3 regions of the Intestinimonas massiliensis (ex Afouda et al. 2020) genome follow, and region 1 is predicted to be linked to each of the others. Evidence: predicted binding sites of a transcription regulator. Region 1 holds the regulator's gene; each other region holds the start of a gene.
What was found. Region 1 encodes HrcA, which represses chaperone genes, less so after heat shock. Its sites were predicted from a motif close to TGTTAGCACTCNNNNNNNNNGAGTGCTAACA; they were not measured.
Positions count from the first base shown of each region.

Region 2: BN2154_RS12990 (Hsp20/alpha crystallin family protein) is a predicted target of HrcA. The motif match lies at 4,091-4,121, and genes of this name have one in related genera.
Region 3: htpG (molecular chaperone HtpG) is a predicted target of HrcA. The motif match lies at 5,161-5,191, and genes of this name have one in related genera.

Region 1 covers NZ_LN869528.1:77,531-85,186, forward strand. Annotated here, with positions in the region: gene glgB (1,4-alpha-glucan branching protein GlgB) at 1-1,691, opposite strand, end outside; gene BN2154_RS00480 (D-alanyl-D-alanine carboxypeptidase family protein) at 1,960-3,090, opposite strand; gene hrcA (heat-inducible transcriptional repressor HrcA) at 3,367-4,431, shown strand; gene grpE (nucleotide exchange factor GrpE) at 4,449-5,015, shown strand; gene dnaK (molecular chaperone DnaK) at 5,105-6,973, shown strand; gene dnaJ (molecular chaperone DnaJ) at 7,133-7,656, shown strand, end outside.
Region 2 covers NZ_LN869529.1:1,866,855-1,874,510, forward strand. Annotated here, with positions in the region: gene BN2154_RS12980 (DegV family protein) at 1-555, shown strand, start outside; gene clpB (ATP-dependent chaperone ClpB) at 744-3,353, opposite strand; gene BN2154_RS12990 (Hsp20/alpha crystallin family protein) at 3,462-3,890, opposite strand; gene BN2154_RS12995 (pyridoxal phosphate-dependent aminotransferase) at 4,198-5,394, shown strand; gene BN2154_RS13000 (ECF transporter S component) at 5,446-6,018, opposite strand; gene BN2154_RS13005 (hypothetical protein) at 6,248-6,625, shown strand; gene BN2154_RS13010 (uracil-xanthine permease family protein) at 6,919-7,656, opposite strand, start outside.
Region 3 covers NZ_LN869529.1:1,725,408-1,733,063, reverse strand. Annotated here, with positions in the region: gene holA (DNA polymerase III subunit delta) at 1-191, shown strand, start outside; gene BN2154_RS12315 (ribonuclease M5) at 205-801, shown strand; gene BN2154_RS12310 (ATP-dependent DNA helicase RecG) at 792-3,011, shown strand; gene BN2154_RS12305 (DUF4177 domain-containing protein) at 3,025-3,228, shown strand; gene BN2154_RS12300 (C-GCAxxG-C-C family protein) at 3,221-3,607, shown strand; gene BN2154_RS12295 (MerR family transcriptional regulator) at 3,670-5,100, shown strand; gene htpG (molecular chaperone HtpG) at 5,233-7,149, shown strand; gene BN2154_RS12285 (hypothetical protein) at 7,359-7,601, shown strand.

The DNA of each region.
Region 1 (7,656 bases):
AAGTTGCACACCACCACCAGAGCGCCGCCCTTCTTGTCCCGGCGCACGAAGGCCACGGTGTCGGCCTGGTTGTCGTCAGCCTGAATCCACTCGAAGCCCTCCCAGGAGAAATCCAGCTCCCACAGCTCTTTGTGCTCCAGGTAGAAGGCGTTGGCCGCCTTGAAAAAGGTCTGGGTCTTCCGGTTTTCCTCGTTGGCCAGCAGGTGCCAGTCCAGGGACTGCTCAAAATGCCACTCGTTCCACTGGCCGAACTCGCTGCCCATCATCAGCAGCTTCTTCCCCGGGTGGGTGAGCATGTAGGCGTAAAACGCCCGCACGCCGGCAAACTGCTCGGCATAGGTCCCCGGCATCTTGTTGAGAAAAGAGCCCTTCATATGCACCACCTCGTCATGGGAGAGGGGTAAGATGAAGTTCTCCGAAAAGGCGTACATCAGCGAGAAGGTGATGTCCTTATGGTTGAACTGCCGGAAATAGGGGTCCATCTTCATATAGTGGGTGATGTCGTTCATCCACCCCATGTTCCATTTCAGGTTGAAGCCCAGCCCGCCCTCGCTGACCGGGTGGGACACCAGGGGCCAGGCGGTGGACTCCTCGGCGATCATCAGTACGTCGTCGTGCTGGCCGAAAATCCGGGTGTTGAGCTGCTGGATGAAGTCCACGGCCTCCAGATTCTCGTTGCCGCCGTGGATGTTGGGGGTCCACTGTCCCCCCTGGCGGCCGTAGTCCAGGTAGAGCATGGAGGCCACCGCGTCCACCCGCAGGCCGTCGATGTGGAACATCTCCAGCCAGAACAGGGCGGAGGAGTACAGGAAGGAGCGGACCTCATTCTTGCCGTAGTCGAACACCCGGGTGCCCCAGTCGGCGTGCTCCCCCTTGCGCATGTCGGTGTACTCGTAGCAGGGCTGGCCGTCGAACTCGTACAGGCCGAAGGCGTCCTTGGGGAAGTGGGCCGGGACCCAGTCCAGAATGACGCCCACCCCGGCCTGATGGAGCTGGTCCACCAGATACATGAAGTCCTTAGGGGTGCCGAAGCGGCTGGTGGCAGCGAAGTAGCCGGTGCACTGATAGCCCCAGGAGTCATCCAGGGGGTGCTCGGTGACGGGCATCAGCTCCACGTGGGTGAAGCCCATCTCCTTGACATAGGGCACCAGGTACTCGGCTATGTCCCGGTAAGAGAGGAACTCCCCCTCCCCCGTCCGGCGCCAGGACCCCAGGTGGACCTCATAGATGTTGAGGGGCTTTTGGTAGATTGGATTTTTCTTCCGCCAGTCCAGCCAGCCCCTGTCCCCCCACTCATAGCCTCCCAGTTCATAGAGCTTGGAGGCGGTACCGGGCCGGGTCTCAGCGTGAAAGGCGTAAGGATCGGCCTTAAACAGCATCCGGCCGTCCGGCGTCTCCACGGCGTACTTGTAGAGGTCGTACTCCCGGAGCCCGGGGATAAAGCCCTCCCAGACGCCCCCCTCCATCTGCTCCAAGGGGTGGCAGCCGGGGACCCACTGGTTGAAATCGCCCACCACCGACACGGCCGCCGCATGGGGCGCCCAGACCCGGAAGACATGTCCCGTCTGCCCCTCGCGCTCCGCTGTGTGGGCGCCCATGTATTCCCAGGCCCGGATGGCCTGGCCGTCGGTGTATTCCTTTATATGTTGTGCCAGCTCCGGGGCGGACCCGGTCCACTGCTCCTGCTCCATAAGGCTTCCCCATTTCTTTGGTATTATTATCCAAATACCCGAAGCAGTTCCTCCTCTTGGTTGTAAATGATACTAATTGATGGAATTTTTTCTTCGGGTATTTGTATAAATTATACAACACCTTTTGATGTCAGTCAAGGTCTAGCCCCCACCCTTCCTATAAAATTTCTGTAAGGTCCCAGAAAGGGATTCGTACAAAATAACCGGCCGCCCATTCCGTAAAAGGGAACGGGCGGCCGGCGGCGTATGGGGGGACAAAGCCCCGGGGCTATCCGGCCATAAACAGGATGTCTAGGAATCGCTTAAAGATGCCGGGCATGGTCAGGCGCTCCACAGCCTGGTCAGCCACAATGGGGATGGTCTGCTGCTCCACACCAGATACCGAGACCACCATCTCTCCCAGCTTCTGTCCGACCTCCACAGGGGCCTCCACCCGCTCGGTGAGGCGCAGCTCGGTGGTGACGTTGTTGAGCTCGGCCTTGTCGATCAGAATACGGCCGGACTGGGCCAGCACGGGCTGGACGGTGGAGCACTCGCCCAGGGCCACCTCCACCGGCGGCAGCGCCTGGTCAGGGTGGACGTCCAGGAGGGTATAGTTGGCGAAGCCGAAGTTCAGGAGGGCCTTGGCGCCTTCAAACCGTTTTTCCGAGGTAGGGCACTTCATCACCACGGCAATGAGCTCCATGCCGTCCCGCTCGGCGGTGGCCGACAGGCAGTAGAGGGCGGAATCGGTGAAGCCGGTCTTGAGGCCGGTGGCCCCTTCATAGAACCGGATGAGCTTGTTGGTGTTGGCGAGCTGGAACTGGCCGTCCCGGACGGAGTCCATCCAGATGGTGGTGAACTCCCGGATGCCGGGGTGGGCCAGGAGCGCCCGGGACATGACGGCGATGTCGTAGGCGGAGGTCAGGTGGCCGGCGGCGGGCAGTCCGGTGCAGTTGATAAAGGTAGTATCGGCCATGCCCAGCTCCGCCGCCCGGCGGTTCATCCGCTCCACAAAACCCTCCTCGCTGCCGGCAATGTGCTCGGCCAGGGCCACTGCGGCGTCGTTGCCCGACACCACCGCCACCGCCTTGAGCATATCATGGACGGTCATCTGCTCCCCCTCCTTCAGGTAGACCTGGGAGCCGCCCATGGAGGCCGCCTGGGCGGAAACCGTGACCATATCCTCCATCTTGAGCCGCCCGTCGTCGATGGCCTCCATTACCAGCAGCAGGGTCATGACCTTGGTGACGCTGGCGGGCTCCAGCTTGTCGTGGGCATTCGCTTCGTAGAGCACCGTGCCGGTCTCCTTCTCCATCAGGATGGCGGAACCGGCTTCCACCGCCGGTCCACCGGAGACGGCGGCGGCGGGCAGGATCAGCAGAACGGCGGCCACCAGGGCCGCGGCGCATTTTTTCATCGGGATCTCCCTCCATGTTCATCTTCTATGGAAAAGGATGTGAAAATCTCCCTTGTTCTATGCGGGCAGCCACCTGCGAAAATTTCCCTGCGCCCCTGCGGTGTTTTGGCAATCCAGCCCCACTTTTGCAAACATTTTTAGCGTTCACATTTAATTTACAACCTTCCTATTGACTTTTCCCCGGGGCGGTGGTAGATTTACATTAGCACTCAGGGATAATGAGTGCTAAAAGAGGCGCGATGGCGCTTCCGATTTTAAAAAGAAGGTGAGCGCGGTATGGATCTGAGCGACCGGAAGAAGAAAATCCTCCGCGCCATCATCGAAAACTACATTGAGACGGCGGAGCCGGTGGGCTCCAAGGCCATCGCCTCTCTGCCGGGACTGAACGTCTCGTCGGCCACCATCCGCAACGAGATGGCCGATCTGGAGGCCCTGGGCCTGCTGGAGCAGCCCCATACCTCCGCAGGACGCATCCCCTCTCCCAAGGGCTACCGCATCTACGTCAATGAACTGATGACCGACTACCGCCTGTCAGCGCAGGAGACCAAGCGGCTCAATGAGGCGCTGCACATGAAAATGCGGGAGTTGGACCAGGTCATCGATCAGGCCGGGCGGATCATTTCCCAACTCACCCGCTACCCCTCCTTTGCCCTGGCCGCCGGGGGCGACCGGATCACCATTCGGCGCTTCGACCTGCTGATGGTGGACCGCGACGCCTTCATCATTGTGGTCATGACCGACACCAACGTGGTACGCAACCGGCTGGTGCGCCTGCCCTCCGACCTGTCGGAGGCTCAGCTCCAGCTTTTGAACACCCTTCTCAACGCCACCTTTACCGGTCTGACGCTGGACGAGATCACCCCCGAGCTGATGCGGGTGGCCTCCCACGCGGCGGGCGAGGCCTACGGCCTCATCTCTCTGGTGGTCTCCTTCGCCGTGGAGGTGCTGGAGAGTCTGGAGCAGCGCACCGTCCACACGGCGGGCATTGCCAGCCTTTTGACCCACCCGGAGTACCACAGTCTGGACCGGGCGGCGCCGCTGATGACCTATCTGTCCGAGGACCGGGACGCCGCCCGCTTCCCCATGCCCGACAAGGACCCTATGGAGATCCTCATCGGGCCGGAGAACGTGGTGGACGCCCTGAAGGACACCAGCGTGGTAATGGCCAGCTACGACATCGGCGACGGCATGCGCGGCGTCGTGGGCGTTGTGGGTCCCACCCGTATGGATTACGCCAAGATTTCCGCCCGTCTTTCCTACTTTGCGGAGGGTCTCTCCCGCATGTTCGGCAAGGGCGGGCTTCCCCCCGCCGGGGAGGACCCCGAGCACGATGACCGATAGGAGGCCGAAAAATCATCATGAGCAAACGTGAAAAAGACCAGGAGCAGAAGGCCGCTCAGGCCGCGTCAGAGCACGCGGAGAGCGCCGAGGTCCCGGAGGATATCGTTCCGGAGGAGCCCGCCGCCGGAACCCAGGACCCGCTGCCGGAGGAGCTGGAGCATTTGAAAGCTTCCTTGTCCGCCAAGGAGGAGCAGTACCTCCGGCTGGCCGCCGAGTACGACAACTTCCGCAAGCGCAGCCAGAAGGAAAAGGAGAGCATCTACGCCGACGCCAAGGCCGACGCCCTCACCGCCTTCCTTCCCGTCTACGACAATCTGGAACGGGCCCTGAAGCAGGAGACCGCCGACGAGGCCTTCAAAAAGGGCGTAGAGATGACCATGACTCAGCTCCGGGAGATCCTGACTAAGCTGGGTATCTCGGAGATTCCCGCCCTGGGCGAGTCCTTCGATCCCAACCTCCACAACGCCGTCATGCATGTGGAGGACGAAGCGGCTGGCGAGAACACCATCGTGGATGTGTTCCAGGCTGGCTTCAAGCTGGGCGACAAGGTCATCCGGTTCGCCATGGTGAAGGTAGCCAACTGAGGCAGGCCGCCACGCCCCAACGCCCGGTTTTCGGCTTCTCCGCATTTCTTTTGTAAAAACCAATTTCTTGATTATTGGAGGAATATATTATGTCTAAGATCATCGGCATTGACCTGGGTACCACCAACTCCTGCGTGGCCGTCATGGAGGGCGGCGACGCCGTCGTCATCCCCAACGCGGAAGGCAACCGCACCACTCCGTCCGTGGTGGCCTTCTCCAAGGACGGCGAGCGCATGGTGGGCCAGGTGGCTAAGCGCCAGGCCATCACCAACCCCGACCGGACCATCAGCTCCATCAAGCGCGAGATGGGCTCTAGCTTTAAGGTGAGCATTGACGGCAAGAACTACACCCCACAGGAAATCTCCGCCATGGTGCTCCAGAAGCTGAAGGCCGACGCCGAGGCCTATCTGGGTCAGAGCGTCACCGAGGCCGTCATCACCGTCCCCGCCTACTTCACCGACGCTCAGCGCCAGGCCACCAAGGATGCCGGCCGCATCGCCGGTCTGGAAGTAAAGCGGATCATCAACGAGCCCACCGCCGCGGCCCTGGCCTACGGCATCGACAAGGAGTCCGACCAGAAGATCATGGTCTACGACCTGGGCGGCGGCACCTTCGACGTGTCCATCCTGGAGATCGGCGACGGCGTTATCGAGGTATTGGCCACCGCCGGCAACAACCGCCTGGGCGGCGACGACTTCGACAAGTGTGTCATGGACTGGATGGCCGCTGAATTCAAAAAGGACACCGGCATCGACCTCAGCGGCGACAAGGTGGCCATGCAGCGCCTGAAGGAGGCCGCCGAAAAGGCCAAGATCGAGCTGTCCGGCGTCACTTCCACTGCCATCAACCTGCCCTATATCACCGCCGACGCCACCGGCCCCAAGCATCTGGACCTGACCCTGACCCGGGCCAAGTTTGACCAGCTCACTGCCCATCTGGTGGAGGCCACCGCCGGCCCCGTCAAGCAGGCCATGGGCGACGCCGGCCTCTCTTCCGGCGAGCTGTCCAAGGTCCTGCTGGTGGGCGGCTCCAGCCGTATCCCCGCTGTGCAGGACATGGTGAAGAAGCTCACCGGCAAAGAGGGCTTCAAGGGCATCAACCCCGACGAGTGCGTGGCTATGGGCGCGGCGCTGCAGGGCGGCGTGCTGGTGGGCGACGTGAAGGGCCTGCTGCTGCTGGACGTCACCCCCCTTTCCCTGGGCATCGAGACCATGGGCGGCGTGATGACCAAGCTCATCGAGCGCAACACCACCATCCCCGCCAAGAAGAGCCAGACCTTTACCACCGCTGCCGACAACCAGACTTCCGTAGAGGTCCATGTGCTCCAGGGCGAGCGTGAGATGGCCCAGTACAACAAGACCCTGGGACGGTTCAACCTGGACGGCATCGCCCCGGCCCGCCGCGGCGTGCCTCAGATCGAGGTGACCTTCGACATCGACGCCAACGGCATCGTCAATGTCTCCGCCAAGGATCTGGGCACCGGCAAGGAGCAGCACATCACCATCACCTCCTCCACCAACATGTCCAAGGAGGACATCGACAAGGCCGTCAAGGAGGCCGAGCAGTTTGCCGCCGAGGACGCCAAGCGCAAGGAAGAGGTGGACGTGCGCAACCAGGGCGATCAGATGGTGTACCAGACCGAGAAGGTCATGGAGGACCTGAAGGACAAGATCGACGCGGGCGACAAGGCCACCCTGGACGCCGCCCTGGGCAAGCTGAAGGACGCCCTGAAGGGCACCGACGTGGAGGCCATCAAGACCGCCACCGAGGAGCTGAGCAAGGCCTTCTACCCCATCAGCGAGAAGCTGTACAACCAGGCGGGCGGCCCCCAGGCAGGCGCGGGCCCGGACATGGGCGGCGCGGGCTTTACCGGCGGCGCTTCCGCCGCCGGCGCGGACACCGACCCTAACGTGGTGGACGCCGATTACACCGTGGTGGACGGCGACGACAATCCGTAAATTTTGTATTTGCAGAGCCGCTGCTTGCAGCGGCTCTGCTACCCTGTATCCCAGGCCCGAAGCCCAGCGCGGCGGGTTTTGGGCGGAGAGGAGGAGCAAAGCGGCACCGCACGGAAGGGCGACGGTCGTTTCATGCGGCGCGGTCTTTGCGACGACGATATGGCTGATCAAAAACGAGATTACTATGAAGTCCTGGGCGTGTCTAAAGGCGTCTCGGACGATGAACTGAAAAAGGCCTACCGCAAGCTGGCCAAGCAGTACCACCCCGACCTCAACCCCGGCGACAAGACCGCCGAGGCCAAGTTCAAGGAGGTCAACGAGGCCTACGAGGTCCTGTCCGACAAGGACAAACGGGCCCGCTACGACCAGTTCGGCCACGCGGGTGTGGACCCCAACTTCGGCGCCGGCGGACCCGGCGGCGGCTTTGGCGGCGGCTTCGGCGGCTTCGACATGGGTGACATTGACCTGGGCGACCTGTTCGGCTCCTTCTTCGGCGGCGGCTTCGGCGGCGGAGGCGGAGGCGGCCGCAGCCGCAACGCCCCCCAGAAGGGAGAGACCATCCGGGCCGGGGTGACCATCACCTTCGAAGAGGCGGCCTTCGGCTGCGAGAAGGAGATCACCGTCACCCGCACGGAGCCCTGCGAGGAGTGCAAGGGCTCCGGCTGCGCCCCCGGCACCACGGC
Region 2 (7,656 bases), on a different contig from region 1:
CTGCTGGCCGAGGAGCGCCGCGATCTGGAAATCAAGGTCTACGACTCGGTGAGCGGGGCCCTGGGTATGGGCATGACCCTGCTCCAGCTTGCCGAGGACCTGCGCTCCGGCGCCTCCTGGCGGGAGCTGACCCACAGACGGGTGCCCTATCTCATCCAGAGCACCTTTCCCTTCTTCTCGGTGGACACCCTGGAGTACCTGCTCAAGGGCGGTCGCATCGGCAAGGTCACCGCCATGGCGGGCACCATGCTCCAGATCAAGCCCCTCATCACCTTCGCCCCCGACGGGCAGCTCCAGTCCATCGCCAAGGTCCGAGGGCGCAGACAGGTTCAGGATAAGCTCATCGACCTGGTGGTCAAATCCTGCGGCAGCCACAAAAAGTACAACCTGGCCGTGGCCAACGGCGGGGCCCCTGAGGAGATGGCCCAGCTCAAGGAGAAGCTGAAGGCCGCCCTGCCCCACTACGACCACGTGTGGGAGGGCGAGATCGACGGCACCCTCAGCGTCTACATCGGCTCCGGCGTGCTGGGCGCCGCGGTACAGGTACTGGACTGAATGGCCCAAAGCGCGGTGCGGCCTTCCGCCCGCAATCGCTGGCACCAGGGAACCCCCATGGTAAACCGCACATCGCCCGCGGACCGCGGGTGAGATGTTCCGGAATTTTTCCTTCCGGCGCAAAAACCCCGGAGCGGACGGCGGTCCGCTCCGGGGTTTTCTTCGTCTTTCAGGTCCGTCCGCCGTACTCACTCTACCCGGACGGCGCTGACCGTGAGCGCGCCGTCCCGGCAGTCCACGGCCAGGGTGTCGCCCTGCTCCACCTCGCCGGCAATGATCTTCCGGCTGATGAGGGTCTCCACCGTGTGCTGGAGATACCGGCGCAGGGGCCGGGCGCCGTAAATGGGATCGTAGGCGCTGTCGATGATGTGCTCCTTGGCCCGGTCGGTCAGGTTCACGGTGAGCTGCTTGTCGCTCAGACGCCGGTTCAGCTCGGCCGCCATCAGGTCGATGATGTGGGTGACGTTGTCCTTGGTCAGGGGCTTGTAGAACACGATCTCGTCCAGCCGGTTCAGGAACTCTGGCCGGAAGGACCGCTTGAGCAGCTCGCTGACCTGGTTCCGGGCCTCCTCGGTGATCGCGCCGTCGGGCCCGATGCCGTCCAGCAGGAACTGGGAGCCCAGGTTGGAGGTCAGGATGATGATGGTGTTTTTGAAGTCCACCGTCCGGCCCTGGCTGTCGGTAATGCGGCCGTCGTCCAGGACCTGGAGCAGGATGTTGAACACGTCGGGGTGGGCCTTCTCCACCTCGTCGAAGAGGACCACGCAGTAGGGATGGCGGCGCACGGCCTCGGTGAGCTGGCCGCCCTCCTCATAGCCCACGTATCCGGGAGGGGCGCCGATCAGACGGGACACGGAGAATTTCTCCATGTACTCGGACATGTCGATGCGCACCAGATTCTTCTCACTGTCGAACAGGGCCTCGGCCAGGGTCTTAGCCAGCTCGGTCTTGCCCACGCCGGTGGGGCCCAGGAACAGGAAGGAGCCGATGGGCCGGTCAGGGTCCGCGATGCCGGCCCGGGAGCGCAGGATGGACTCGGCCACCAGGCGCACGGCCTCGTCCTGACCCACCACCCGCTGGTGGAGGATATCCTCCAGGTGGAGCAGCTTCTCCCGCTCGCCCTCCATAAGCCGGCTCACCGGGATGCCGGTCCACCGCTCGATGATGCGGGCGATCTCCTCCTCGGTGACCTTGTCCCGCAGCAGGGAGCGCTCCTTGCCCGCCTGGGCGATCTGCTCCTCGGCCTCCAGTTCCTTTTTCAGCTCCGGGATGCGGCCGTACTGCAGCTCGGCGGCCTTGTTCAGGTCGTACTCCCGCTGGGCCTTCTCCAGATCGGCGTTGGCCTGCTCCAGCTCCTCCCGGAGCTTCTGGACCTTGCCAATGGCGTTTTTCTCGTTCTCCCACTGGGCCTTTTTGGCGTTAAACTCGTCCCGCAGCTCGGCCAGCTCCTTCTGGAGCTCGGCCAGGTGCTCCCGGGACAGGGCGTCGTCCTCCTTCTTGAGGGCGGCCTCCTCGATCTGGAGCTGGATGATCTTCCGCTGGATGACGTCCAGCTCGGTGGGCATGGAGTCGATCTCGGTGCGGATCATGGCGCAGGCCTCGTCCACCAGGTCGATGGCCTTGTCGGGCAGGAAGCGGTCGGTGATATAGCGGTTGGACAGGGTGGCGGCGGCGATGATGGCCCCGTCGGTGATCTTCACACCGTGGAACACCTCGTAGCGCTCCTTTAAGCCCCGGAGGATGGCCACGGTGTCCTCCACCGTGGGCTCGCTGACCATGACGGGCTGGAACCGCCGCTCCAGAGCGGCGTCCTTTTCGATATACTGGCGGTACTCGTTGAGGGGGGGGGCGCCGATGCAGTGGAGCTCGCCCCGGGCCAGCATGGGCTTGAGGAGATTGCCCGCGTCCATGGCGCCCTCGGTCTTGCCGGCGCCCACGATGGTGTGCAGCTCGTCGATGAAGAGAAGAATCCGCCCCTCGGACTTCCTGACCTCACTCAGCACGGCCTTCAGCCGCTCCTCGAATTCGCCGCGGTATTTGGCCCCGGCGACGAGGGAGCCCATATCCAGGGCGAAGATGGTCTTGTCCTTCAGGCTTGCGGGCACGTCCCCCTTGACGATCCGCTGGGCCAGGCCCTCGGCGATGGCGGTCTTGCCCACGCCGGGCTCGCCGATGAGCACGGGGTTGTTCTTGGACTTCCGGCTCAGGATGCGGATGACGTTTCGGATCTCGTCGTCCCGGCCGATGACCGGGTCCAGCTTGTTCTGCCGGGCCCGCTCCACCAGGTCGGAGCCATACTTCTTCAGGGCGTCGTAGGTCTCCTCCGGGTTGTCGGAGGTCACCCTCTGGTTGCCCCGGACGGCGGTGAGGGCCTTCAGCACCCCCTCCCGGGTGATGTTGTAGGTGCGGTACAGGTCCTTCAGGGAGGAGTTGGCGGTATCCAGCAGGGCCAGGAACAGGTGCTCTACCGACACGTACTCGTCCTTCATGGACCCGGCGATGGACTCAGCGGTGCTGAGGGCCTTGTCCACATCCGGGGCAATGTAGATTTTTCCCGCCTCCCGGCCGCCCACGCTCACCCGGGGGAGCTTCTCCACCTCAGCCCGGACGGCGGCCTCAAAGCTGGGCACCGTCAGGCCCAGATTACCCAGAAGCTGGGGGATCAGGCCGTTTTCCTGCTTCAGCAGGGCGTAGAGCAGATGGGCCTGCTCGATCTGCTGGTTGCCGTACTCCTGCGCGATGGTCTGGGCGGACTGGACGGCCTCCAGGGATTTCTGTGTAAATTGATTCAGATTCATAGGTCTGTACGCTCCTTTCGTGGGGCGAAAAATTTGGGATAAAAAATGGGGCGCCGGCCGCGGGCCGGCGCCCCACGCTCTGGGGAACGGACTGTCAACGCTGGGGGGTTACTCAATGGCGATCCTGCGGGTCTCCGGCACGGCGGGGACGGTCTTGGGCAGGTTCAGGGTCAGGATGCCGTTGCTGTAGGCGGCGGTGATGCCGTTTTCGTCGATGCCCGTGACGTCGAAGCTGCGGCGGAAAGAGCCGTACCGGCGCTCCCGGCGGATATACTGGCCTTTCTCGTCCTTGTCCTCCTTCTCCTCCTTGTGCTGGGCGGAGATGGTCAGGATGCCGTCCTTCACATCCAGGGAGATGTCCTCCTTGTCAAAGCCGGGCAGCTCGGCTTCTAAAACGAACTTGTCGTCCGCATCCTTGATGTCGGTGCGGAAGGCGGGAAGATTGGCGCTGCTGTTGCCGAAGAACTTACGCTCAAAGTTGTCGAACACATCAAAGAAATTGTCCTCGTGACGCTCAAACGGAACCATACCAAACATAATGGAAAACTCCTTTCACAATACAAAAGACGATGTTAGCAATCAAATGATTCTTGTGCTAAAACCTGACGTTTTTCATGGCGACCATCCTCTTTCCGGGAATCAAACCCGCCTCCGGGCCATTCCCTTCTCTTTATTTCTGAGCTTAGTATAGTGTGATTCTGTGAACAAATATACAATAAATTATGTCCAGATTGTAAACTTAGCACTCTATACGTAAGAGTGCTAAGTTCGGATTACCTCTTTTCTTTTTTGCTTTGCCGTGCTACAATGTGGTCAATCTTTTCAGGACACGGAGGTCACAGCAATGAGCAATCTGCCGCAGGACCTGGTGCAGATGGGCACCAAACGAAACATCATGCGGGAAATCCGGGAATATGGACTGCTCCGCGCCCGGGAGGTCGGGGCGGAGAACGTGCTGGATTTCTCTCTGGGCAATCCCTCCGTGGCCCCTCCGGCCCAGGTGAACGACACCATCCGGGCCATCCTGGACTCGCCCGAGGGGGCCTCCATCCACGGCTATACCACCGCCCAGGGCGATTGGTCCGTCCGGCAGGCCCTGGCGGACTCCCTGTCCCGCCGCTTCGGCGGGAGCTACGGGCCCGGCGACCTGTACCTGACGGTGGGGGCGGCGGCGGCTCTGTGCTGCTGCTTCCGGGCCCTGGCCTGCCCCGGCGACGAGTTCGTCCTCTTCGCCCCCTTCTTCACCGAATATACCTACTTCGTCTCCGGCAACGGCGGCAAGCCGGTGGTGGTCCCCCCGGACTACGCCACCTTCCAGCCCGACCTGACCGCCTTCGAGTCCGCCGTCGGCCCCCGTACCAAGGGCGTGGTGGTCAACTCCCCCAACAACCCCTCCGGCGTGGTCTACTCCGCCGACACCCTCCGGGCCATCGCCGCCATCCTCCGGCGCAAGGCCGCCGCTTACGGCCACCCCATCTACCTCATCTCCGACGAGCCCTACCGGGAGATCGTCTTTGCCGGCTTCTCCGCCCCCTGGCTGCCCGATTTCTACGACGACACTCTGGTGTGCTATTCCTATTCCAAGTCCCTATCCCTGCCCGGTGAGCGCATCGGCTATATCCTGGTCCCCCCCGCCGCCGCGGAGCACGACGCGCTCTATGCCGCCGTCTGCGGGGCCGGCCGGGTGCTGGGCTACGTCAACGCCCCCAGCCTGTTCCAGCGGGTGGCCGCCGCCTGCGACGGGCTCACCGCCGACCTCACCGTCTACCAGACCAACCGGGACCTGCTCTACCACGGCCTGACCGGCATGGGCTACACCTGCATGGAGCCCGGCGGCACCTTCTACCTGCTGCTCCAGTCTCCCGAGCCCGACGCCGCCGCCTTCTGCCAGCGGGCCCGGGAGTACGACCTGCTCTTCCCCCCCACCGACGACTTCGCCTGCCCCGGCTGGTGCCGCATCGCCTTCTGCACCTCCACCAAAACGGTCCAAAGGGCCCTACCCGTCTTTGAACGGCTGGCCAAGGAATACGGACTGTCATAAAATAAGAAAAACAGAGCCGGACAGCAAGCTGTCCGGCTCTGTTCCTCCGTCTCAGGCGGTTTTCAGGCTCAGTCCGCTGCGGCGCAGCGCCGCCCGCAGGGCGATGCACAGGGGCGGGGCGGCGATGATGGCCACCGCGGCGTTGAAGATGGAGGCGGGGAACTTCAGAGGCAGGGCGGCCAGGGCCACCATGGGCTGGAGCCCCTCCACCAGGACGCCGTCGTAGGCCACGCTCTTGAAGAAGTAGAGGATGTAGTAGGCCACGCAACCCAGCACGGCCCCCAGCAGGCATCTGGGGTAGGCCAGCTTCTCGTCGTTGACATACCGGGCCACCACCAGGCCCGCCACCGTACCCATCAGACCCTTGGTGAGAAGGGTGATCCAGCACTCGGCGGCGTAGAGGGGGTTGGTTAGGTCATAGAGGGCGGAGCCCAGGCCGGAGGCCAAGCCGCCGATGGGGCCCAGCAGCAGGCCCGACAGGCAGCAGACGATGTTGGCCAGGGTGAAGGAGGTCCGGCCTCCGATGGCGATGGGCATGATGATGCGGGCATAGTTGCTGGCAAAGACCAACGCGGTCATCATCCCCAGGAAGGCCAGCTTCCGGGTGGTAAAACGCTGTTTCATAATGCACACTCCCTTGATCGTTTGGTTGCGTTTCTCTCTGCATGTTCCGTGGAAAGAAACCCGGTTGGGTTTCTTCATCGGACCTCATTATAGCAGAAACTGACTATAGTTCAAATGCCAGATTCAGAAAATTTGATAAGGTCAGTTTGGGCCATAGTGGACAGGACCGGCGGGGTGTGCTACAATAAAAACAATATGAATCGCTGACCGGGAGGGGGCGCGGAGAGCAATGGAACTGCAAAGGCTGAAAAAGATCGTGACGGCGGCGCTGATCACCTGGTCCTTTCTGGCCGTAGGCCTGTCAGCGGCTTGGTCTCTGGGGACTCCGGCGGTCCAAACCCTCCGCATCCCCGTCGAGAGCCTCTATTTGGAAGTGGGGGACACGGTGCATCTCCCGGTGGAGGGGACCACCGTCGACGGCAGTCCCGCCTCCGCCAAGGCTCTGGAGCAGCTAGAGCTGTGCTGGCATGCCGACTTCGACGACGGCGTCGCCGTGATTCACGCCACCGGGGCGCTGCACGCCTGCCGCCCCGGCCTGGGGAATGTGTGGGTGGAGAGCCGGGACGGGAGGCTCTCCGCCCGGCCCATTACGGTATACATTCAATAAAAAGAGACGGGGGAGGGCCGATGGCCCTCCCCCGTTTCAGGCTGTCGAAAAAACCTCCTGGAGAAGAGCCTCGCAGAGTTCCGTCGTCCGCAGACGGCGGAAGGAAAGGAAGCTCCGTCATTTTCGGCGACATGCGCGTCGGAAATGACACCTCTCATGACGGACAGGGCGACTTTTCTGCAAGAATCGAGTCCTGTCCGTCATGCATCTCTCTGTCGAAAAAGGCCAAAGGCCTTTTTCGACAAGCTGAGACGGGGGAGGGCCGATGGTCCTCCCCCGTTTTTTGTATCCGCTCAGTACCGGCCCATGTCGGCGGAACGGCCCTCCGTAACATCGGTCCCGAACTCGTAGTCCTTTCCAGGGAGGACGGCGTTGAGGGCGATGCCCGCAATGGCGGCGATGGCCAGCGCGGTCAGAGTGATGTGGGCCTCGCCCACCGCAAAGGTAATGCCGCCGGAGAAGCCCAGACCGCATACCAGGATGACGGCAGCGATGATCAGGTTGCGGGAGTTGGTAAAGTCCACCCGGTTCTCCACCACATTGCGCACGCCGATGGCGGAGATCATGCCGTACAGGATGAAGGACACGCCGCCGATGATGGCGGTGGGGATGGAGTTGACCAGGGCGGCAAAGGCGGGGGAGAAGGACAGCACCACGGCATAGAGCGCCGCCAGCCGGACCACCTTGGGGTCGTAGACCCGGGAGAGGACCAGCACGCCGGTGTTCTCGCCGTAGGTGGTGTTGGCCGGGCCGCCGAACAGGCCGGCCAGGGAGGTGGCGATGCCGTCGCCGATGAGGGTGCGGTGGAGGCCGGGATTCTCGATGAAATTTTCGCCCACGGTGGCGGAGATGGCGGACATGTCCCCGATATGCTCCATCATGGCGGCGATGGCGATGGGGGCCATGACCAGGATGGCGGTCAGGTCAAATTTGGCCACGCTGCCGCTGAATTCGGTGACAAAGGGCTGGAAGCCCAGGAGCTGGGCCTTGGTCACGGCGGAGAAGTCCATGAGGGGGACCAGCTCGCCGGC
Region 3 (7,656 bases), on a different contig from region 1:
CGGCCTACCCGGCCCAGAAGCTCACCGACGCCGCCCGGCGGTTCGACCGGAACTGGTGCCGCATGGCGGTGACCGAGGCGGCCAAAGCCGACCTGGCCATGAAATCGGTTTCGGGGGCCGATGGGGAAGAGCTGCTGATCGAGCTGCTTTTGAAGCTGGCCAACACAAAGCCGAAAACCGGCATCGCGTGAGGGAGGTGGACCCGTGTTCCGCATCCAGGAGGCCATCGTGGTGGAGGGCCGCTATGATAAAAACACCCTGTCCCAGCTGGTGGACACGGTCATACTGGAGACCGCCGGCTTCGGCGTGTTCCAAAACGCCGAGCTGGTGGCCCTGCTGCGCCGTCTGGCCCGGACCCGGGGGCTGATCGTCCTCACCGACTCCGATGGGGCGGGCTTTCTCATCCGCGGCCACCTGAAAAGCGCCCTGCCCGCCCAGGGGGTAAAGCACGCCTATATTCCCGACGTGCCCGGCAAGGAGCGCCGCAAGCGCGCCCCCGGCAAGGAGGGCAAGCTGGGGGTGGAGGGCATGTCCCCGGCGGTGCTGGAGGCTGTGCTCCGCCGGGCGGGGGCCACCTTTCTGGACGAGCCGGACGCCGCCGCCCAGACCTCCCCGCCCATCACCAAGGCCGATCTGTTCGCGCTGGGGCTCTCCGGCGGGCCGGGGGCGGCGGAGCGGCGGGGGGTGCTGCTGGAAAAACTGGACCTGCCGGAGCATCTGTCCCCCAATGCCCTGCTGCCGGTCCTCAACGCACTGTATACAAGAGATGCGTTTCTACAAGAGGAAGAGGAATGGAGCTGAATACCCCCCTGACGGCCCTGCCCGGAGTGGGCCCCGCCCGGGCCAGGAGCCTGGAAAAGCTGGGCTTGAGAACGGTGGGGGATCTGCTGGGCTACTACCCCCGGGACTATGAGGACCGGACCAAGCGGTACGCCATCGCCCAGGCCCCGGCGGATACGCCGGTGTGCGTTTCCGCCATGGTGGCCGAGACGCCGCGGCTCTCCCGCATCCGAAAGGGACTGGAGCTGACCCGGGTAAAGGTGGTGGACGGCTCCGCCGCCATGACCCTTACCTTCTTCAATCAGAGCTACGTCAGAGATGCCCTGGTCCCCGGGCAGGAGTACATTTTCTACGGCCGGGTGGAGGGGGACCGGGGGGGCCGCCAGATGACCAACCCGGTGTTCGAGCGGGAGGACCGGGCCCGGTTTACCGGGCGCATCCTGCCGGTCTATCCCCTGACGGCGGGGGTGTCCAACAACCTGCTGGCCGGCCTGGCCCAGCGGGCGGTGGAGGAGTGCGCCTGCCAGGTGGCCGAGACCCTGCCCGCGGATCTACTGGAGGCCCATGACCTGGCCCCGGCGGAGTTCTCCTGCCGCAGTATCCACTTTCCCCAGGACTTTGACGCCCTGGCCCGGGCCAAACGGCGGCTGGTGTTTGAGGAGCTCTTCACCCTATCCGCCGGCCTGGCCCTGTTGCGCCAGCGCCGCAGCGGGGGGGAGGGGCCGGCCTTTCCGGCCTGCGACCCGGCGGACTTTTATGCTCTGCTGCCCTTTGCGCCCACGGAGGCCCAGCGGCGGACCATCTCCGAGTGCGCCGCCGATCTGACCTCGGGACGGCCCATGAACCGGCTGGTCCAGGGGGACGTGGGCTCGGGCAAGACGGCGGTGGCCGCGGCCTGTGCCTGGATGGCCTTCCGCAGCGGCTGGCAGGCGGCCATGATGGCCCCCACTGAGATCCTGGCCGAGCAGCACTGCCGCTCCCTGTCGGCGCTGCTCGCCCCGGCTGGGATGCGGGTGGGACTGCTCACCGGCAGTATGCGGGCCGGAGAAAAAAAGAGGGTCTATGCCGCCCTGGAGGCGGGGGAGATTGACTTCGTGGTGGGGACCCACGCTTTGCTGTCCGGACCGGTGGCCTTCCGGCGGCTGGGCCTGGTGGTGGCCGACGAGCAGCAACGCTTCGGCGTGGAGCAGCGGGCGGCCCTGGCCGCCAAGGCGAACACGCCGGATTGCCCGCCCGAGGCGGGCCGCCGCCTGTGCGGCGAAGGCCGGGGGGATTCAGTTCCCCCGGCCGCAAATGGAATGGATGGGGTCCCTACAGCGGCATGCCGCTGTAGGGAAGTGGAGCAGCGGGCGGCCTTGGCCGCCAAGGGCGAGAAAAAAATTCGCCCCCATGTGCTGGTCATGTCGGCCACCCCCATCCCCCGCACCCTGGCCCTTATCATCTACGGGGACCTGGACGTGTCGGTCATCGACCAGCTTCCGCCGGGCCGCCTTCCGGTGAAAACGGTGCTGGTGGGGGAATCCAAACGGCAGCGGATGTACGGCTTTGTCCGCGAGCAGATCCGCCAGGGGCGGCAGGCCTACATCGTCTGCCCCGCCATCGAGACCGACCCGGAGAGCGCCGCCGCCGATCTGAAGCGGGTGGTGGAGTACGCAGAAGGGCTGCAAAAGCAGGTGTTCCCCGACCTGCGGGTGGGGCTGGTCCACGGCAGGATGAAAGCGAAGGACAAGGAGGCGGCCATGGCCGCCTTCGCCCGGGGGGAGACCCATATCCTGGTGTCCACCACCGTCGTCGAGGTGGGGGTGGACGTGGCCAACGCCACGCTGATGATCGTGGAAAACGCCGACCGTTACGGCCTGAGCCAGCTCCACCAGCTCCGGGGCCGGGTGGGCCGGGGGGAGCACCAGTCCTGGTGCGTGCTGGTCAGCGACAACCGCAGCCCGGAGACCCGGGCCCGGCTCAAGGTGCTGGTGGACACCGCCGACGGCTTCCGGATCGCCGAGGAGGACCTGAAGCTCCGCGGGCCCGGCGACTTTTTCGGCCGCCGACAGCACGGCCTGCCCGCGCTGCGCATGGCCGACCTGAACACCGACACCCGGGTGCTCAAGGAGGCCCGGGACGCCGCGGCGGCGCTGCTCTCCGCCGACCCGGATCTGTCCCGTCCGGAGCACCGGCCTTTACTGGAGAAGGTGCGGCGGCTGTTCGAGGAAAATCCCGATATGTTCAATTGAGAGGAGACCGGATATGTACGAGTACAAATACGTAAACCTGCTGTCCGACGGCGTGGCCGCCGCCAAGTTCCAGGAGCACCGGGCGATCATCGACCAGCACGCCGCCCAGGGCTGGCGGTACGCCGGCTGTATCCCCACCCACATCAGCGGCAGCGGGGTGCTGTGCAACCTGGATCTGATTTTTGAACGGGAAAAGGAGGAATTCTGTCATGACTAAGTTGGAACGGGCCCGGGAGCTTCGGGCCGACACCGCCCGGCACTACAACTGCTGCCAGTCGGTGGTGCTGCCCTTCGCCGAGGAGCTGGGGCTGGACGAGGAGGCCGTTTTGAAGCTGGCCGAGCATTTTGGCTCCGGGATGCGGCGCGGCTCGGTGTGCGGGGCGGTGACCGGGGGGCTGATGGCCCTGGGCCTCATGGGAAAGAGCGGCAGTCAGGACGCGCAGGCCTTCCAGCGGGCTTTTCGGGAGGGGTCCCAGTATCTGGACTGCGCCGAACTGCTCAAATGCGCCAAAGAGCGCGGGGAGGAGAAAAAGGAGCATTGCGACCGGATGGTGTTCCTGGCGGTGGAGCTGGTGGAGGAAATGCTGAAAAATTGAGGGAAAGGGCTTGACTGTAAAGTTGCTTTATCCTTTACAATGCCCTCAAAAGGAGGGATTCCATGACGGTCAAGGAATTGGAACAGGCTCTGGGCATGAGCCGGGCCAACATCCGGTTCTACGAAAAGGAGGGGCTGCTTTCTCCGCTCCGGCTGGAGAATGGTTACCGGGACTACACCCCGGATGACCTGGAGACCCTGCGGAAGATCAAACTGCTGCGGCAGCTCCAGGTCCCGGTGGAGGACATCCGGGCGCTCCAGCAGGGCGGAAAGGAACTGACCGCTCTTTTGGCGGCTCAGGAGGAGGACCTCCGGCGGCGGGCGTCGGATCTGGAGGCCGCCCGGACGCTGTGCCGCCGGATGGAGGCGGACCAGGTGAGTTACCGGGATCTGGACGCGGTCCGGTATCTGGAGGAGATGGAGCGGCTGGAGCGGGGCGGCGCCCGGTTCCAGAGCGTGGAGGCCGATGCCCTGCCCACGGTCAGCCATCCCTGGCGGCGGTTTTTTGCCCGTAGCCTGGACTTCGGACTGTGCCGCCTGCTGCTGAACGCCGTCCTGGCGCTGGGGTTTCGCTTCCAGGCGGGAGACGGACTGTTGTGGACGCTGCTGATGAGCTATCTGACCTGGGCGGTGCAGTTCGTGCTGGAGCCCCTGCTGCTGAGCACCTGGGGCTATACGCCGGGCAAGTGGGTCCTCGGTCTGACGGTCCGAAACGCCGAAGGCGGCAAGCTGAGCTTCTCGCAGGCTGCCGCCCGGCTGGCCGGGGTGTTTTGCCGCGGTGAGGGCTATGGCATCCCCCTCTACAATCTCTATCGCAATTACAAGTGCTACAGGGCCTGCGACGCCGGGGAGCCTCTGCCCTGGGAGGAAGAGCAGGCCTACACCATCCGGGACCTGCGGGCGCTGCGCTGCCTGGGCCTTGCGGCGGCTTACGGGGCCGTGATGGGTTTGGGTGTGCTGGTCGGTCTGTATCTGTTGGTACCGCCGGTGCGGGGCCCCCTGACGGTGGCGGGATTTGCCCGCAACTACAACGATGTGTATGGGCGGTATTTTGGAGAGGCGGGCTACCAACTGGACGTATCCGGGACCTGGCAGGAGAATGGGGCTGAAAACGCGATCGTTTTGGATTGGACCGGAGGCAGGTCGCCCCCTGCGTTTGACTACACCCTGTCCGACGGCGTGCTGACCGCCGTTTCCTTTCAGGAGCGTGCGCCGGAGCTGCCGTTCGGCTCCGGCAGCCGGCCGGCTGCCACGGTGCTCGCGCTGCTGTGCGCCCGGTCGGAGGTGGGGCTGTTCAACTGGCGTCGGGCGGCCATGGAGGCGCTGGAGCAGATGGGGCCGGCCCATGAGGACTACAGCTTTACCTGCTATGGTCTGACGGTGACCAATCAGGCGGACTATACGGGCTACGAGACGGTGGGAGACTACCTGTGGCCTGTGGAGGGGGAGACGCAGACATTCCGGCAGACCTTTTCCGTCACCCTGGCGGAGTAGGTCAAATTGTAAATATTTTTTGAACCCTCTTGAAAAATCGTATCCTAAGTATTATGATAGCGTTAGCACTCTTGGATAATGAGTGCTAACGCTATGTTTATAAGGAGATTCATATATACGGAGGCGTGCACCATGGTAAAAAAACAATTCAAGGCGGAATCAAAGCGGCTGCTGGACCTGATGATCAACTCCATCTACACCCACAAGGAGATTTTCCTCCGGGAGCTCATCTCCAACGCCAGCGACGCGGTGGACAAGCTGGCCTACAAGGCCCTCACCGACGATCAGGTGGGTCTGGACCGGGGAGACTTCAAAATTACGCTGGTCCCTGACAAGGAGCAGCGTACCCTCACCATCTCCGACAACGGCATCGGCATGACCAAGGAGGAGCTGGAGGCCAACCTGGGCACCATCGCCCGCAGCGGCTCTCTCCAGTTTAAGCAGGAGCTGGCCCAGAAGGACGAGGGGGACAAGACCGACATCATCGGCCAGTTCGGCGTGGGCTTCTATTCCGCCTTCATGGTGGCCGACCGGGTGACGGTGGTCTCCAGGGCCTACGGCTCGGACGAGGCGTGGAAGTGGGAGTCCGCCGGTGCGGACGGCTACACCCTCACCGCCTGTGAAAAACCGACCGTGGGCACCGACATCACCCTGCACATCAAGGACAACACCGAGGACGACGACTACGACCCCTATCTGGAGACCTACCGGCTGGACGAGCTGGTGAAGAAATACTCCGACTATATCCACTATCCCATCGTCATGGAGATGGAGCACTCCCATCAGAAGCCCAAGCCGGAGGACGCGCCGGAGGACTACCGGCCCGAGTATGAGACTGTGAAGGAGTGGGAGACCCTCAACTCCATGGTGCCCCTGTGGCAGAGGCCCAAGAGCGAGCTGAAGGACGAGGACTACAACCAGTTCTACAAGGAGAAGTTCGGAGATTGGGAGGACCCCCTGGCGGTGATCCACACCTCCGCCGAGGGCATGGTGGAGTATAAGGCTCTGCTCTATCTTCCCGCCCGGGCCCCCTTTGACTTTTACACCCGGGAGTATCAGAAAGGCCTGCAGCTTTACTCCTCCGGCGTGCTCATCATGGACAAGTGCGCCGACCTGGTGCCCGACTGCTTCTCCTTCGTCCGGGGCGTGGTGGACTCCCCCGACTTCTCCCTGAATATCTCCCGGGAAATGCTCCAGCACACCCGGCAGCTCAAGGTCATCGCCGCCAACCTGGAGAAGAAGATCAAGGCCGAACTGCTGAAGCTCCAAAAGGACGACCGGGAGAAGTATGAGAAGTTCTGGTCCGCCTTCGGCCGCCAGATCAAGTACGGCGTGGTGGGGGAGTACGGAGCCAAAAAGGACCTGCTGAGGGACCTGCTGCTGTTCTGGTCCTCCAGGGAGGGGAAGAACACCACCCTGGCCGAATACAAGGCGCGCATGGCCGAGGACCAGCCCTACGTCTACTACCTCTGCGCCGAGAGCGTGGAGAAGGCGGCCAAGCTGCCCCAGGCCGAGCGCATTCTGGATCAGGGCTATGAGATCCTCTACCTCACGGACGAGGTGGATGAGTTCATCATGAATACTCTGGCCGAGCTGGACGGCAAGGCCTTCAAGAACGTCAACGACAACGACGCCCTGCCCGAGAGCGACGAGGAGAAGGCGGCCAGCGAGAAGAAGGCCGAGGAGAATAAGGATGTGCTGGACTTCGTCAAAGAGGCCCTGGGCGACCGGATCAAGGAGGCCCGGGTGTCCAAGATCCTGAAATCCGCCCCGGTGTGCATGACCTCCGACGGCCCGGTCACCCTGGAGATGGAGAAGTATTTCCAGCGGGTGGACCCCGAGCAGGCCAAATTTATGAAGGCCCAGCGGGTGCTGGAGCTCAATCCGGATTCCGGCGCCTTTGCCGCGCTCCGGGCCGCCCTGGACAGCGATAAGGAGCTGGCGGGCACATATGCCGAGATCCTGTACGACCAGGCGCTGCTCATCGCCGGCTTCCCTCTGGAGGACCCCTCCCGCTACACCGAGCTGGTGTGCAGTTTGATGAAGTGAACAAAAACAGGAGCGCCGCCCGAGGGCGGCGCTCCTGTTTTCGACAAAGGAGGGGACTATTTGGGGAAGATGGGGCCTGGGTCCTATAAACAAAACAAAAAATAGCTTCAAACGAAAGAATATGACACTTCGAAGTTTGGATAAGGTGACAATTGCGCGGACCGCCCCGGCGTGTTATACTCGGAGCAGATAAGGAGGTAATGCCAATTATGTTGATCGAAATGAAGTTTCATTCCGTCGCCGAGCTCCAGCGCCTGCAGGAGATCGCCTGCGACGTCAAGGAAGAGGTCTTCCTGCACTCCATGGACGACCGCATCCGTGTAGATGCCAAGTCTTTTATCGGACTGTTCACGCTGGACTTTACCCAGCCGGTAAAGGTGGTCACCGAGTCCCCCTATGTGATCCGCAAGCTGGAGATACTCAAGCGCAAGCAGGAACGGGCGCTGGCCTGAGGGCCGGCGCCTTTCTGATTTTGCTGGAGATGAAAACGGGCGCCTCCCAGAAGGG